One region of the Romboutsia sp. MSSM.1001216sp_RTP31141st1_G3_RTP31141_220114 genome, then DNA from elsewhere that is predicted to be linked to it. Evidence: riboswitches for the same ligand, from Rfam matches in the RefSeq annotation. Region 1 holds a riboswitch; each other region holds the start of a gene.
The links. Region 1 has a riboswitch for thiamine pyrophosphate ahead of thiD (bifunctional hydroxymethylpyrimidine kinase/phosphomethylpyrimidine kinase). Riboswitches for the same ligand answer to the same signal wherever they lie in the genome.
Positions count from the first base shown of each region.

Region 2: it holds a riboswitch for thiamine pyrophosphate, as region 1 does, so the genes downstream of both, thiS (sulfur carrier protein ThiS) here and thiD (bifunctional hydroxymethylpyrimidine kinase/phosphomethylpyrimidine kinase) in region 1, are expected to answer to the same signal.
Region 3: it holds a riboswitch for thiamine pyrophosphate, as region 1 does, so the genes downstream of both, thiC (phosphomethylpyrimidine synthase ThiC) here and thiD (bifunctional hydroxymethylpyrimidine kinase/phosphomethylpyrimidine kinase) in region 1, are expected to answer to the same signal.

Region 1 covers NZ_JBCIUO010000001.1:334,630-340,393, reverse strand. The annotation lists gene thiM (hydroxyethylthiazole kinase) at 1-402, opposite strand, end outside; gene thiD (bifunctional hydroxymethylpyrimidine kinase/phosphomethylpyrimidine kinase) at 419-1,225, opposite strand; TPP riboswitch at 1,376-1,472, opposite strand; gene ABCP60_RS01695 (DEAD/DEAH box helicase) at 1,829-2,941, shown strand; gene ABCP60_RS01690 (YhgE/Pip domain-containing protein) at 3,244-5,394, opposite strand; gene ABCP60_RS01685 (YhgE/Pip domain-containing protein) at 5,411-5,764, opposite strand, start outside.
Region 2 covers NZ_JBCIUO010000004.1:35,428-41,191, forward strand. The annotation lists gene ABCP60_RS08255 (thiazole synthase) at 1-712, opposite strand, end outside; gene thiF (sulfur carrier protein ThiS adenylyltransferase ThiF) at 732-1,538, opposite strand; gene thiS (sulfur carrier protein ThiS) at 1,540-1,734, opposite strand; TPP riboswitch at 1,865-1,976, opposite strand; gene ABCP60_RS08270 (type II CAAX endopeptidase family protein) at 2,201-2,977, shown strand; gene raiA (ribosome-associated translation inhibitor RaiA) at 3,071-3,601, opposite strand; gene ABCP60_RS08280 (DEAD/DEAH box helicase) at 3,742-5,193, opposite strand.
Region 3 covers NZ_JBCIUO010000003.1:215,258-221,021, reverse strand. The annotation lists gene ABCP60_RS07965 (MFS transporter) at 1-800, shown strand, start outside; gene ABCP60_RS07960 (calcium/sodium antiporter) at 837-1,793, opposite strand; gene thiC (phosphomethylpyrimidine synthase ThiC) at 1,932-3,245, opposite strand; TPP riboswitch at 3,356-3,458, opposite strand; gene nrdE (class 1b ribonucleoside-diphosphate reductase subunit alpha) at 3,836-5,764, shown strand, end outside.

The sequences.
Region 1 (5,764 bases):
ACCCTTGCCTTTAACATCAAATCCACCTATATATTTAATCTCAGCTACATTTCCTTTTATTGCAGTAAATCTTACTTCATTTAATAATCTTTTTACAAAATTTGCCCTAGTTTTTGTAGCAAATACTCCTACTGGGTCAAGTACAACAGGTTTATTGTACTTATTGGCCATTTTACCTGCTTGTAAAAATAATTCTAAGTTAGAAGATTTCATAGTACCTATATTTATAACCACTGCACTTGCTACCTGAACAATCTCTTCTACTTCTTCATATGAAAAACTCATTAAAGGACTCGCTCCTAGTGCCAATGTTATATTAGCACAATCATTTATAGTTACTTCATTAGTATAATGAAGTACTAATGGATTAATTTCTTTAACTTTATTTATTAAACTATACATATTCTCTACCCCAATACTATATTTTCTTATTTTCTATTTCATAGAAATGATGAACAGGTCCTACTCCACTTCCTATATCAAAACTATATCTTATTGCGTTTGTTATATACTCCTTACTTCTTTTTACGCTTTCACATATATCATATCCTAATGCTAAGTGTGCAGCTATTGCTGAAGATAGTGTACATCCTGTTCCATGCGTATTTTTTCTATATAGCCTTTCACTCTTATATACTTTAAATATATCTTTGCCTATAAGTATATCTACAGCATCACCGTCTAAGTGTCCCCCCTTCATAAGTACAAACTTCGGACCTAATTCTAATATTTTTTGACCTGCTAATTTCATATCCTCAACATTGTCTATTTTAATACCTGTTATTTCTTCTGCTTCTGGTGTATTTGGTGTTATTATGTAGGCCATTGGTATAAGATACTCTATCATACTTTGCTTAGCTTCTGGCTTAAGTAGTGAATATCCACTCTTTGATATCATTACCGGATCAATAACTAGATTTTCTGGTTTGTATTTATCTAGAGTTTTTGCTATTTCTTTTATTATTTCTTCACTAGATACCATACCTATTTTTAAAGATTTTGGACGTATATCATCAAATACAACTTCTATTTGTTTTTTAATTATCTCTTTGCTTAAATCTTCTACCATAAATACACCTTTAGTATTTTGGGCTGTTATAGCTGTTATAACACTCATCCCATAAGTTCCTATTGCACTAAATGTTTTTAAATCAGCTTGTACACCTGCTCCACCAGACGAGTCTGAACCTGCTATTGTCAGTGTAGGTATTTTGTAGTTTTTCATATGATCTTCTCCCTTTTATTTATTAAATATTTAATTTGCTAAAGCTTGTTATCTCCTCAATTAACTTCAATATCATATATTTTTGCAATTAAAAAGCTATACCCCAACATTGGAATATAGCCTTAATTTCTAATTTAATATATAATATAATAATATATTATCAAGCTTTCCTACGCTGGTATTATCCAGATCAGGTACAAGGGTTAACGTTTCGTCTCTCAGCCTTTCGGCACCCCTAGCAAATATTTTATTTTATACTTATAGTATATTTCTATAATCTAAATAAATCAACTTTAATTATAATTTATAAAATCTTCTGTATATTTATAAATACTAACATTTATTTAATACCCATTAATATATAAAACTAACATTAATATTTTATATTAATAAATAATATTATTAGTATTAATTATAACTATATGATATTATTTATTAATACGGAAAATATAAATAAAAAGTTTACTTCGTTTAAGCGATATTCAGGATAACTATTTCTATGTCGCAACGATATAACGTTCACTAATGCTTTAAGCAACGTGTTGGCAAACTATTTCGGTCAAATCCGTTGCTCAAATTATAAAGATATTAAGAGGTAATATAATGAATTTTGAAGAACTTGGAATTAGTAAAGATTTAGTAAATGTACTAAAAAATAGGGGAATTAACTCTCCTACACCTATACAAAAAGAAAGTATTGGATTTATAAAGTCTGGAAAAGATGTTATAGCAGAAGCTCAAACTGGTACGGGAAAAACTCTAGCATTTTTACTTCCTATATTTGAAAATATTAATCCAAACGCTAATTATGTTCAAGCACTTATATTGTCACCAACAAGAGAGCTAGCTATTCAAATAACTGAACAAGCCATTGAACTTTCAAAAGGTAAGAATATAAATGTATTATCAGCTTATGGTGGAAAAGATATAGCAGGTCAATTAAAAAAGTTAAAGGGAAATATACACCTTATAGTAGCTACACCAGGAAGACTTTTAGATCACTTAGATAGAAAAACTGTAAATCTTAGTAAGTTAAAAACTTTTGTACTAGATGAAGCTGACCAAATGTTATTTATGGGATTTAAAAATGAAGTTGAAGCTATATTAAAGGAAGTTCCTAAAAAGCGTCAAACATTGTGTTTCTCCGCTACTATGAACTCACAAGTTAAAAAATTAGCTTATAGATATATGACTGATCCTGTTGTTGTATCTATAGAAAAAGAAGAAATAACACTTGAAAATATAAATCAAGAAGTTGTAGAAACTACAGATAGAAGAAAACAAGATGCACTATGTTCTGTACTTGATAAAGATAATCCTTTTTTAGCTATAATCTTCTGTAGAACCAAAAGAAGAGCAGATGCTTTAGATGAAGCACTTTGTCAAAGAGGGTATAATTGTGCTAAACTTCACAGCGACATCCCTCAATCAAAACGTGAAAGAATTATGAAATCTTTTAGAAATGCAGATATACAATATCTTATAGCTACTGATGTTGCATCTAGAGGTATTGATGTTACTGGTGTTACTCATGTATATAACTATGATATACCAGAAACTTCAGAAGACTACATACATCGTATTGGTAGAACTGGTAGAGCTGGTGAAAAAGGTTATACTTGTCTATTTGTTGCCCCAAAAGATGAAAGATATTTAGAGCAAATTGAAAATGCTATTCAATATACTATCCCAAGAAGAGAAATAGATAATAACTAATAGTAATGTTAATAAAAATACCTAAAGGAATTATTCCTTTAGGTATTTTTATTTTCTATATCAATATTCTCTAATTCTTCTTTAGTCAATATCTTCTTTCTAGATATAAGCATATTGCACTCCATGCAATAATAATTAATAGTACCTCATCCATCTAGTACATCTAATTTAGATTTACAGTATGGGCAATAATAATCCTTGTTCATATTGTCACTTCCTTAATGTTTATTATGATTATTATTTTACTAGTCATGGAAATGCTATTCAATATTTATTTGTTAAATAATTACCATTATTTATAACTATAAACCAGACTCCTTAAACTTATCATTCATAAATTCAGTTATATTATGGAAAGTTTTCTTAAATATGACTAATGATATAAATATTACAAAGAATATTGCTAACATAGATAAATCATAATATACAGCACTCATGCTAGGTCCTGCTATAGCTTCTCTAAATCCATCTATAGCATAAGTAAATGGCCAATATGGTTGTAATATTTCAAATATCTTAGGGTTAGTTTGTATAGGATATATCCCTCCAGAACCTGCTATTTGGAAGACCATAATAACTATAGCTATAGCTTTACCTAAGTTCCCAAATAAAGAAACTAATGTAAATATAATTGTAGTAAATAGTATAGAAGATACTATAGTAAATAAATACATTAAAGGTATACTAACAGGCTTATCAAATATAAATATATTACCTGTTGCAATTATTAAAGACTGTATTAATGATACTGTCATAAATGTAAGCATTTTACCAAAATGTTTTTGAACTAAATTAGTTTTTTCTCCCGCTAATTCTTCACACTCTGTTGTAAGTAGTGATGTAGATAAAAGTGCTCCTACCCATATTGCAAGTACTGAATAAAATGGCATTAAAGCGACTCCAAATATACCTGCCTTATATAACTCTTCTGTCTTAACATTAACAGGTGATGATATAAAAGATGCTATCTCTTTTGAATTTTTATCTAATATTGAAATTAACTTGTCTAAATTTTTATCTGTTAATATCTTAGTTTTTTCTACTAACTTATCTAAATCATCTTCAAACTTATTAAGTTCTTTTGATATATTACCTGCTTGTTTTACAAAAACATCACTACTTGATATTCCATAAGTAGAAAGTGCATCTATTTGAGGTATTATAACATTTATACTTTCTAATATGTTGTTTATATCAGAAGAGCTAGAAATCATAGCATCTCCTACACTATCTAAAACATTAGATACATCAGAAGTAAATATAGTATTTGTTAAATTTAACTTATTGTTAAATGAATTTTCTAATTCTGATAAAGAATTAAGTTGTTCATCTATTTGTTCTTTAGTTCCACCACTTTCAATTACTGATTTTAACTCACTTAATTTATCTTTTTCTGAAGAAAGTATAGTTTTTAAAGTATTAAGTGAATCTATTATATTTTGTGTCTTAGAACTTTCATGTTTGCTATTTATATTTTCAAGATCACTTATAACTTTATCTATCGTATTTTCCATAGTTGATATCAATTTTAATACCGACTCTATCGTATTTTCTACATTTTCAATTGAAGAACCATCATTTATATTTTTTAAATTATCAATTTCATTTTGTAATTTAGTATTTATATTATTTATAGTATTCATATTATTATTCATATTTTCTGATGCATTATTCACACTATCCTTTGTAACTAATACTAAATTTTTACTATTTTTTACTACATCTTGAAGACTATTTATTTCTTTTTTTATCTGAGGAAGATTTCCTTTTGTATTATTTAAATACTTTTTAAGTGTATTTGCATGAGAATTTGCTTCTTTTACATAATTATTTATTTTCTCTAAATTATTATATGTACTATCTAAAGCATTTTTTAATTCTATTATCTGCGGTTTATTGTCTTCTAACTTAACTCCTAATGTTGATAAAAATGAAAAAGCTTCTTTATTTAAAGTATCAACAAAATTAGCTTTTATTTCTTCTACTAACTTATTTTTAGCAACATCTGTTATTTTAGTAGCTATTGCATTAACTTTTTCATTAGCCTTATATATAATATTTGGCTTTTGAGGGTCTTTCGTTGTAAGTGTTGACAAATCTTTAGAAAAATCAGGTGGTATTTCAATTAATGCATAAAATTTTCCTTCATTTAACTGATAATTTCCTTGCCACTCATCTACAAACTGCCACCCTATGTCTTTATTCTTTTTAAGCTCTTTAACTATTTCATCACCTACATTTATAAACTTTCCATCAACGGAAGTTCCCTCATCTTGATTTACTATAGCTACTGGAATATTTCCCGTGTTTGAATAAGGATTCCAGCAAGCCTCTATATTAACCCACGCATATAACGATGGTATCAAACAAAGCCCTCCGATTATTATAAAGGCTGACTTAATAGTTAATATATTTTTTAAATCTCTTAAATAAATTTCAAAAATCTTTTTCATATGTTCACCTCTATAATTATTCTGATAAACCAGATTCTTTAAATTCTTTCTCAAATTTTCTAACTGATTTATTAAGCTTTTCTTTAAGTAAATATCCTATGAGTATAGTTACTACTCCAAACACTATAAGTATAGACACATTAAACATAACTGTACTTAAAAGTGGACCTGCTATAGCTTCTCTTAAGTTGCTTAGTGTATATGTAAATGGGAAAAATGGTTGCATTATTCTAAATATTAAAGGGTCTACTTGTATAGGATAAGTTCCTCCAGATCCAGCAATTTGTATAACCATAAGCACTATACCTATTGCTTTTCCTATATTCCCAAATAGAGAAACCAATGTATATAAAATAATTGCAAATGCTGC
Region 2 (5,764 bases), on a different contig from region 1:
TTCCTGTTTTAGCTAAATATGCTTCTCTTCCACCTTCAACTGCTAATTTGAAAGCATTCGCCATTTTTATAGGGTCGCCTGCACTAGCTATTGCAGTGTTTACAAGTACTGCTGCTGCCCCCATTTCCATAGCTTCCATAGCCTGAGATGGTTTTCCAATTCCTGCATCTACTATTATTGGTATATCTAATTCTTCTATCATTATTTTTATCATTTCTTTCATTTTAAGCCCTCTATTAGAACCTATTGGTGCCCCAAGTGGCATAACTGCTGCTGCCCCTGCTTCTATTAGCCTTTTGCCTGCATATAGATCTGGACTCATATATGGAAGAACTACAAATCCTTCATCAGCAAGTATTTTAGTTGCTTTTATAGTTTCTTCATTATCGGGTAATAAGTATTTTGTATCACTTATTACTTCTATTTTTATAAAGTTTCCACATCCCATTTTTCTAGCTATTCTTGCTATCCTAACAGCTTCCATATGATTAGTCGCTCCTGATGTATTAGGAAGTATTGTCATATTGCTAGGTATATGTGATAGTATATTTTCTTCTGTATTGTCTAAGTCTACTCTTCTTAGTGCCATAGTTATTATTTCACTGTTACTTGACTCTATTACTCTTGGTAACATATCATTTGAACTATATTTTCCCGTTCCTATTAAAAGTCTACTATTAAACTCATGTCCGTTTAATATTAATTTATCCATTTTTATCCCCCACATAATCTTATTTGTCTTCTATCAATATTTTTGTTGCTAAATTAGCCATGTGATTAGCACATATAGCCACCCTTGGTGCCATAAGCCCATCACCTTCTTTAGCTTCATTTATCTCATCTCCACATATGTAAAATTTATCTCTGATTTTTCTTGTTTTTATTATGTTAGAATCATAATATCCTGCCACTCCAGATGAGGATATTAAATATTTATCTCTCATTTTAGTTAAAATGTTATTTGCAATTTCTGCTTTGTACTTTGGATTATCAAAAGCCTCTATTATTATATCTACGTTCCCAAATTCATGTATATTTGATGAATCTATTATTTTGTTTATAGTTTCAACTTCTATAAATGGATTAATATTTTCTATATTATTTTTAAGTGCCTCGGTTTTATATTTTCCTATATCATTTATAAAATATTGTTGTCTATTTAAATTAGATGGTTCTACTATATCAAAGTCTGCTAGTATTAATGTTCCTACGCCTATTCTAGCTAAAGATATAGCTATATTTGAACCCAATCCACCAATACCTAATATTGCTACTTTTCCATTTTTTAATTTGTAGTGAACATTTGGAGTATGTCTGCTAACCATAAGATTTTCTAATTCTTCAAATTTTGGAATTTCACCCCTTTTTATTAATGTAACTCTATCATTTTCATATAATTCTAAATCTACATATGCATCTACTGGATGACCATTTAGTATTATTATATCTGCATCTTTTTTATATTTTTCTTTAACTTTATCTACTGTAACTATATCTTCATCAATATTTACAAGTAGCTCATTTATAAAAAGTTGCATCTTATCCCCCTCCAACAAACCTTATGACTTCTATAACATCTTCTTCTCTTAGTATATAGCTATCGTATTGATTATTTTCAATTATGTTTAAATTTATCTCTACTACTACGCTATCTTTTTTTACTCCAATATCTTCTAATAACTTTGATATTGTCATATCTGATTTAAATTCAAACTCTTCCCCATTTACCTTCACTTACATTTCCTCCTTTTAAGGATTATCTTTTATAAGATATAAAAATAATTATATAAATTTAACTTTAATAGCATTAAAAAAGCACTCTCTTTTTATAGAGAGCGCCTTATTTAACTAAAAATCTAGGTACATTAAAATATACGAGCTTCCCTACGTAAGAATTATCTTAATCAGGTTCTTAGAGTCTGAAAGTTATGGCTTTACTTCTCAGCTATCCAATCATAGCTCCCCTAGCTTTTATTTATTTTTACAAGTTGAGTGTAGCACAATGTATTTTCATAATCAACAAATTATTAGTTTATAAATAAACTATATATATATATTTATTATACGAATTTTATTTAATTTCCCTATTAAATTAGTTAGATTTCTTATGTATAATAATTATATAGTTATTCAATAATTTCAATATACTTTGAATTATTCTATAAATTAATTCTTATAAAAAATTCGGAGGCGAAAAAAATTGATTTCAAAAGATACAAAGTACTTTTTTATAGTACTAATACTTTTTTGTATAATTGGATTTACAGTAACTATATCTACAACACAACTCAATATTTTAATATATGGTTCTCCTATTTTTATGTTATTTTATGCACTTTCAGGGTATTCTCCTGCTTTAGCTGGATTAATTACCGCTAAAAAGTTTTTGTCTAAAGATGAATTTGATAGATTTTTAAGGAACTGTGTAAATGCAAACAGGAGTCTAAAGGAATATTTATATGTTATTATTGCCGCTTTAATACTTTGGACCGTTCCATATATAGTAGTTGAAATGTTTAGAGGCTATGGTGCCTTACTAAAATCCCCATTAATATTTTTAAGTTGGTTAACTCCTATAATGATATTTGGGGGAGGATTAGAGGAAATAGGATGGAGAGGTTTTTTACTTCCTAAATTACTAAAGAAATATTCTCCTTTTAAAAGTTCTCTAATAATAGGTATTATTTGGTCCTTATGGCATCTACCTTTATGGTTTGTAGTTGGTACACCACAACAACATACTAGTTTTATTCCATTTGCTCTTAGTTGTATTGCTTCTTCTTTTGTACTTACTTACATATACATGGAAACTAATAGCATTTGGCTTTGTATATTATTTCATGCTTTAGATAATGCTTGTTCTTATGTATTTGAGTATGATGTGGATTTACATATAATTATAGCTCTAGCAACTTGTCTAGCTGGTTTTATTATATTTTATATATCAAAAAAATGTATAAAACTAAAATCTAAATAATTCAAGTTATATTAATAATAATAAGCTATTTTTTAATAATAAAAAACGTATTGAAATTTTCAATACGTTTTTTATTATTAAATGTTTATGGTATTACACTTGTTCTATAAGGCCATATCCATCATGTCTTTTATATATAATACTTGTTTTATTTGTCTCTATATTTCTAAATAAAAAGAATTGATGTCCTAATAAATTCATTTGAACAATTGCATCTTCTGGAGTTATTGGCTTGTCCATTTTAAATTTCTTTCTTCTTTTTATTACATCGTCATCTAAATCTATTTCTTCATATTCCTCTATATTATCAAATCTTATACTTTCATTTTTTCTATTTCTTCTTATCATTTGTGTTTTGTATTTTCTAAGCTGTTTATAAAGCTTATCATATAATAAGTCTATTGCTGAATATAAATCTTCTTGGCATTCTTCAGCTCTAACGATAGTTCCATGTTTAGTATATACTGTCGCTTCAATACTTTGATTTTTTCTCTTTACATCTATTTTAACATGTACATCAAAATCATCATTAATATATTTTTCTAGCTTTTCAAACTTACTTTCAATTTTTTCTCTTATTGCCTCTGTAACTTTTACATGCTTTGAAATTATTTTTACGCTCATAGTATGTACCTCCTGTATCTGGACTACATTTTTAAATATACAAGTTATCTTGTATATTTAAATAATAACAGGAAAACAATTACATTTTAAGGCTATTATTATATATTTTTTTGGTGTATTATAGAAGTTAAGGGGGTTTTTTATCTACTATCTTTTTTTATTTTTACCATCTTCTTTTTTACACTAATCTCTTTATACTTCTTTAATATAATTTCACCTTTGTGATTTAATATATCTACATAAGAACAAAGGTCTTGTACCTCTATTACACCTATATCTTCATTATTTATTCCCTCTATACTATTAAGAGCTCCAACAATATCTATAACTCTTATTTTCTTTTTCTTTCCAGCATTTAGGTATAGTCTCGTTACTTCACTGTGAACCTTTTTTTCTTCATTTCTATTTTTTCTATTTTTTAAAACTTTTTTATTATTTTCTTCAAACTTAGCTTTTCCTAAAGCAATATCTTCTTTTTTTATGTCATCTAGATCTTCTATTTTATATCCAATATAATGTTCTATTTCTTCCATATACTTTTCATCTTTTTGATTTACCATAGTTATAGATTTTCCAAAGCTTTTTTTTCTACCTGTCCTACCTATTCTATGTATATAGTTTTCTTTATCTCTAGGCACATTAAAATTTATAACTAAAGATATGTCATCTATATGTATACCTCTACCAGCTACATCTGTACTTACTAGTATATTAAACTTACCATTTTTAAAATCTTTTATCGTAAAATTTCTTTTGTCTTGAGACATATCACCATGAAGTTCTGTTACTAAAAACCTATCTTCCTTTAAATTTTTATAAAGTTTTGTAACAGTTTCTTTTGTATTGCAAAATATCATAACTGATACTGGAGCCTGAGAATATATTATATTTTTTAAAGTATCATACTTTTTTTTATCCTCTACTTTGACTGTCTTTTCTGATATTTGTTTATTATTTAATAAATTTTCATTTTTTACTTCTACCATTTCTGCATCTTTCATATATTCTAAGCAAATATTTTTTATATCTTTATCTATAGTCGCTGAGAATAGTCCTTTAATGCTATTTTTAGGTATACTATTAAATATAAACTCCATATCTTCTACAAACCCTTTTTTAAGCATTTTATCTGCTTCATCAATTATAAAATATCTTATACTTTCAAGGTTAATTGTACCCCTACTTATATGATCAATTATTCTTCCTGGAGTTGCTACTACAATATGAACTCTTTGCTTTAACTCCTTTATTTGATCTTTCATAGGTTGTTTTCCAAATATAGCACTACATCTTATTTTCTTCAATCTACCTATATTAGATATCTCTTCTTTTACTTGAAGTGCTAACTCTCTAGTGGGTACAACTATTAGTGCTTGAAGATTGTTATTATCCACTTCTACTGTTTCACATATTGGTATAGCAAAGCTCGCAGTTTTTCCACTCCCAGTTTTTGATTTGACTATTATATTTTCATATCTTAATAACCTTGGTATAACTTCACTCTGAACTTTCGATGGTGAATTATAGCCTAAATTATACAATGCTTTTAATATATCTTTATTTAATTTTAAACTCTCAAATTTATTATTCATTTAATTCCACCTTATCTAATTTTACTATTATTGTTTTATTAACCATCATAGAATATGGCTAATATGTTTATTTTATTTCAATGTTTTATTGTATTATGATTGTCTTTTTATTTTATTACTTTTATATTAGCATTTAACTAATATACACTAAATTTTTATTTTTTTCTATAATTGCTATTACTTAAGCCTTTATAATTTACTGCATATTTATAAAATATTTTTTACTTTAATTATAAAATAATTTGTATAAATTTTCTGAAAAATATTATTGACATATTCCCTTTAACTATATATAATCAATTTAAATATAAATTTTTTAGGAGAATATAAATATGATAATTAATACAAATCTAACTAACAATAAACAATTAAATATATCTTATTTTAGCTTTTGGCTATTGTAGTTGGTTTGTATTTATGAACGATAGATTAATCGTAGATACAAACTGGTACTTGTTTGTATCTATGATGGTGAAAGCTAACTTGTTATGTAAAGCCACATAGATAATACTATGTGGCTTTTTTATTTATCCTAGGCAAAATAAAAGTCACATGGTACATACTATGTGGC
Region 3 (5,764 bases), on a different contig from region 1:
ATTATGGAAAAGTAAGGGTATTAGGCTCTATAGGATATGCACTATCTGCTTTTATTTGTGGTCATATAATGAATTTAACAGGAAATGATTTGGCATTTTTCTACATGTTTATGTTTAGTATGCTACTATGTTTATTTATAACTCCATATTTAAATACACCTAAAGAAATGGAGTCTAAAGAAAAGTTAAATTTAAAAGTAGATATAAAAAAATTATTTACTAATAAACAATATGTGTTAATACTTTTAGCAAGTATAAGTATTGTTGCTTTAAGTGATGGGGTAAGCGCCTACCAAGGTATACATTTATTAAACTTAGGAGCAGGCAAGGAACTTGTAGGAATGTTGACTGTGTTTATGGTAGCTCCAGAACTTTATTTTATGGTTAAGACCAAAGATCTTTTAAAAAAATATGGAAATACAAAAATGATTACTGTAAGTGCAATTGCACTTTTTATTAGATGGATAATATATACATTTACAAATAATATAGCATTATTTATATTAGCATCAGCTTCTCATGGTGTAGCAATAGCTATAATGACTATAACTGTTTTTGACTTTATAGGAAACGTAGTAGAAAAAAAATTATACACTACAGCCATGACTATATACACTTTTTGTATAGGAATTGGGTCATCAGTTATAAAACTTATATATGGAAATATAATAGACTTATATGGAATGAAAGCCATATTTATATGCTCAATAATAATTTCTATCATAAGTTTTGGAATTATATTTGCAATAAATAAATTAGAATATAAGAATATAAATAATACAAATATAATAAGCGAATAAAAAGGAAGAACATAATTATGTTCTTCCTTTTTTAGATTACCTAACTATAGTATATATCATATATACTATATATAAAGCTATTAATATAAAACCTTGTTTTTTTACAAGACAATTATCTTTTTTCATAAAGATATAAAGTAAAACTGTTATAAATGTCATAAATATTATATCTATAAGAGCAAATGTACTTATAGATATCGGACTTATAGTTGTAGCTAAACCTAAAACTAAAAGTATATTAAATACGTTTGAGCCTATTACATTACCTATAGCTATTTCAGTTTCACCCTTTTTTATAGCCATAATAGAAGTAACAAATTCAGGAAGTGAAGTACCAACTGCAACTATTGTAAGTCCAACTAAGTTTGCACTCATACCAAATGATGTTGCAATAGTCGTGGCAGAATCAACAACCATATCTCCACCAACAATAATTCCTGCTATACCAATTAAACTTAATATAATTGTTTTAAACATAGGAACATCTTCACTTACTTCAGCTTCTATAGCTATAGCACTTTCACCACCAGATAAGTCTTCTTCATTATTAGAGTTTTTAGCACTTTTTACAGTATTTATTAAGAAGTAGGCAAATACTAATAAGAAAAAAATACCTTCAAATCTATTTATATGTAAATCAAGTGAAAATAGTAACAACATAAAGCTTATACCTATTAAAAATGGAGTATCTTTTTTTATAGTATCTTTTTGAACTGGTAACTTTGCAATTATTGCAGATACACCTAACACTACAAGTATGTTAAAAAAGTTAGAGCCTACGATGTTAGCAACACTCATATCATTTTGACCTGCTAATGAAGATGTAATACTTACTGCGGCTTCAGGTGCAGATGTACCCATAGCTACTATAGTAAGACCTATAACCATAGCTGGAACATTAAATTTTCTAGCAATTGAAGCAGCACCATCGACAAATATGTCAGCACCCTTTATAAGGAAAATAAAACCTAATATTAATATTATAAATGCCATTAATATTCCTCCAAAAATATATATTTATAAAGGACAGTATACCACTTTATGTATTCTTTTGTAAATCATTAAAATATGATGAAACTTAGTTATGCAAAGAATATAATAGATATTTATAATATTAAATTAAGTATGTAACTAATTATCTGCTCTTAATAAATTTAAGTCTTTACCACTCATTATTTTATTCATATTTCTCATAGAACACATCTTACCGCACATTGTACAGCTATCATCATGTTTAGGAGTTGACTCTTTTCTATATCTTCTAGCTTTTTGTGGGTCAATAGCAAGTTCAAACATTTTTTCCCAATCAAGTTCTTGTCTAGCTTTACTCATTTGATTATCTATATCTCTAGATTTAGGAATTTTCTTTGCGATATCTGCAGCATGAGCAGCTATTTTAGTAGCTATAATACCTTCTTTAACATCATCTAAGTTAGGTAGTCTTAAATGTTCTGCTGGGGTTACATAACATAAAAAGTCAGCTCCATAACTAGCAGCTAAGGCACCTCCAATAGCACTTGTTATATGATCATATCCAGGGGCTATATCTGTAACTATAGGACCTAGCACATAAAATGGTGCACCATGACAAAGTTTCTTTTCAAGTAACATATTAGACTCAATTTCATCTAATGACATATGTCCAGGACCTTCTATTATTACTTGAACATTTCGTTTCCAAGCTCTTAGAGTAAGTTCACCTAATATCATTAATTCTTTTATTTGACAAGCATCTGAAGAGTCATTTATAGACCCAGGTCTTAGAGCATCTCCAAGGCTTAATGTTAAGTCATATTCTTCGCATATATCAAGTAATTCATCAAAGTATTCATAAAAAGGGTTCTCACGTTGGTTAAGCTCCATCCAAGCATACATTAAAGAACCGCCTCTAGATACTATATTAGTAAGTCTTTTGTTTCTTTTAAAAACAGATGCAGTTTCTTTGTTTATACCAGCATGTACAGTAACGAAGTCTACACCATCATTTGCATGATTTCTTACTACATCTAAAAATTCTTTAGCAGTTATATCTTTTAATTCTTTATCGTAAAAACCAACAGCATCGTATATAGGAACAGTTCCTATCATAGCATTAGAAGATGATATAAGTTTTTTTCTAAATTCTTTGGTTTTACCAAAAGAACTTAAATCCATTATAGCTTCGGCTTTCATATCTAATGCCAAATTAACCTTTTTCATCTCTTCATCAATATCACAACAATCTTTTGATATACCTAAATTTACATTTATTTTGGTTCTTAGATTTTCGCCTACACCTTCAGGATTTAAAGATTTATGATTTTTATTAGCAGGTATTGCTACTTTACCTTTAGATATTAGCTCTCTCAAAATATTAACATCCATATTTTCTTTTTTTGCTACTATTTCCATTTCTTTAGTAATTATCCCCTTTTTAGCAGCATCCATTTGAGTAGTATACATCATATTAAAATCCCCCTTATTATATTTTAATAAATAAAAAAAGCCTTACCATAAGGCAAAGCTTCTCAAAATATGTATTAATAAATAGACTATATTTGTTTTATAGCTATTAATAAACACAAAAGTAACTTTCCTACGGTAGTATAAACTACATCAGGTTCGAAGGGTTAATGAATTTATCATTTCTCAGCCTAAAAGGCACCCCTAGTTAGATATCTTTTCAAAAACATTGTAGTTCTTTATTTATGTATTGTAAAGAAATTTTTTGTACTTATAAAAACGGAAAGGCACCTATCAAAAGATAAGTGCCTTTATTTGGGCTAGCGTAATACTTATATAAAATATAAGTTCCCACTTAACTTAAGAATATCATAATGAATATTATTTGTAAATAAAAAAAGCAATTATAAAAAATTATAAATGCCTTATGTGTTGAAAAAACTATATATTAAAAAGAATAAAAAAAATAAAATATAATAATAGATTAAGAATACTTTTATTGGTGTATATACAATATATAGTATTTGGTTTAAATATTATATCTATAAGTGGTAGATAATGATTAGTAAAACATTAAATAAAAGGTGGGAAAAATGAACTGGATAGAACTAAATAATCAAGTCATAATAAAAAATAAAGAAGGAAAATATCAATTAGAAAAAGATAAAGAAGCATTATACAGTTATATAAATGAATATATAAAACCTAGAACAAAGGTATTTAATAGTCTTGAAGAAAGGCTATCATATTTAATAGATAATAATTACTATTCTAAAGAAGTAATAGAAAGATATGATATAGACTTTATAAAAGAAATAGAAAGAATCATAAAAAATTATGGATTTAAATTTAATTCATATATGAGTGCAAATAAGTTTTATCAAAACTATGCACTTAAGACTAATGACAATAAAGAAATATTAGAAAGCTATAATGATAAAGTTCTCATAGTATCTTTAGCACTTGGAAATGGTGATAAAGACTTAGTAAAAAAATTGGCAGAGAAACTAGTAAAACAAGAATTTCAACCAGCAACACCTACATTTTTAAATGCAGGTAGAGCTAGAGCAGGAGAAATGGTATCGTGCTTTTTGATATCTATAGAAGATAGTACAGAAGGTATATCATATGCAATTTCATCAGCAAATCATCTATCAAAAATAGGTGGCGGAGTAGCGCTTAATTTATCAAGGTTAAGAGCTTCAGGAGACCCTATTAAAGACATAGAAGGAGCAGCAGGCGGTGTGGTAGGAGTTGCTAAAATGCTAGAACAGTCATTTACCTACTTTAACCAAATGGGTGCAAGACAAGGTGCCGGGGCTGTATATTTAAGTGTATTTCATCCAGATTTTGAATTACTTATGGATACCAAAAAGATAAATGCAGATGAAAAAATAAGATTAGCATCATTATCTTTAGGGGCATTAATACCAGATAAATTTATGGAATTGGCAGAGAAAAATGAGGTGGCTTATGCATTTTATCCTCATTCTGTTTATAAAAAATATAATATAAATCTTGATGAGATGGATATGGAAAAATGGTATGATATTTTAAAAAATGATGAAGATATACGAAAAAAAGAAATAAATCCTAGAAAAATGCTAACAAAGATAGCACAGATGCAACAAGAAAGTGGATACCCATATGTTGTATTTTTAGATACTGCAAATAGAGAACATATACTAAAAGACGTTGGTAAAATCAAAATGTCTAATTTATGTTGTGAAATATTTCAATACCAAACACCATCAAATATAAAAGGATATGCTGGAGAAAATATATGGGGACAAGATATAAGTTGCAATTTAGGTTCTTTAAACATTGCTAATGTAATGGATAATAAAGATATAGAAAATACGATTGATACTGCAATAAGGGCATTAACTTTTGTTTCTGATAACACTAGTATAAATGAAGTGCCAACAATCAAAAATGGAAATGATTCGTCACATGCAGTAGGTCTTGGTGCTATGAATTTACATGGATACTTAGTGAGAGAAAATATACTTTATACATCAGAAGAAGCAATAGACTTTTGTAATGTATTTTTTGCAATGGTTAGACATTTTGCTATAAAGTCATCTATGAATATAGCTAAAGAGAGAAATAAAACATTTGTTGGGTTTGAAAAATCAGAATATGCAAAAGGAAAAGATAGTAATGTATTAAAAAAATATTATAAAAATTCATACTTACCTAAGACAGATAAAGTAAAAAAATTGTTTGAAGGTATACATATACCTACAACTAAAGAATGGGAAGCTTTATTAGATGAAGTAAAAGTACATGGATTATATAATGCATACTTAATAGCAATAGCACCAACTCAAAGTATTAGTTATGTTCAAAATGCAACATCAAGTATAATGCCAATTACAGAGCCGGTTGAAGTTAGAACATATGGTGATTCTACAACTATATATCCTATGCCATTTTTAACTAATGAAAACATGCTTTATTACCAATCTGCATATAGAATGGATATGAGAAAAGTTATAGATATAGTTTCAACAGTCCAA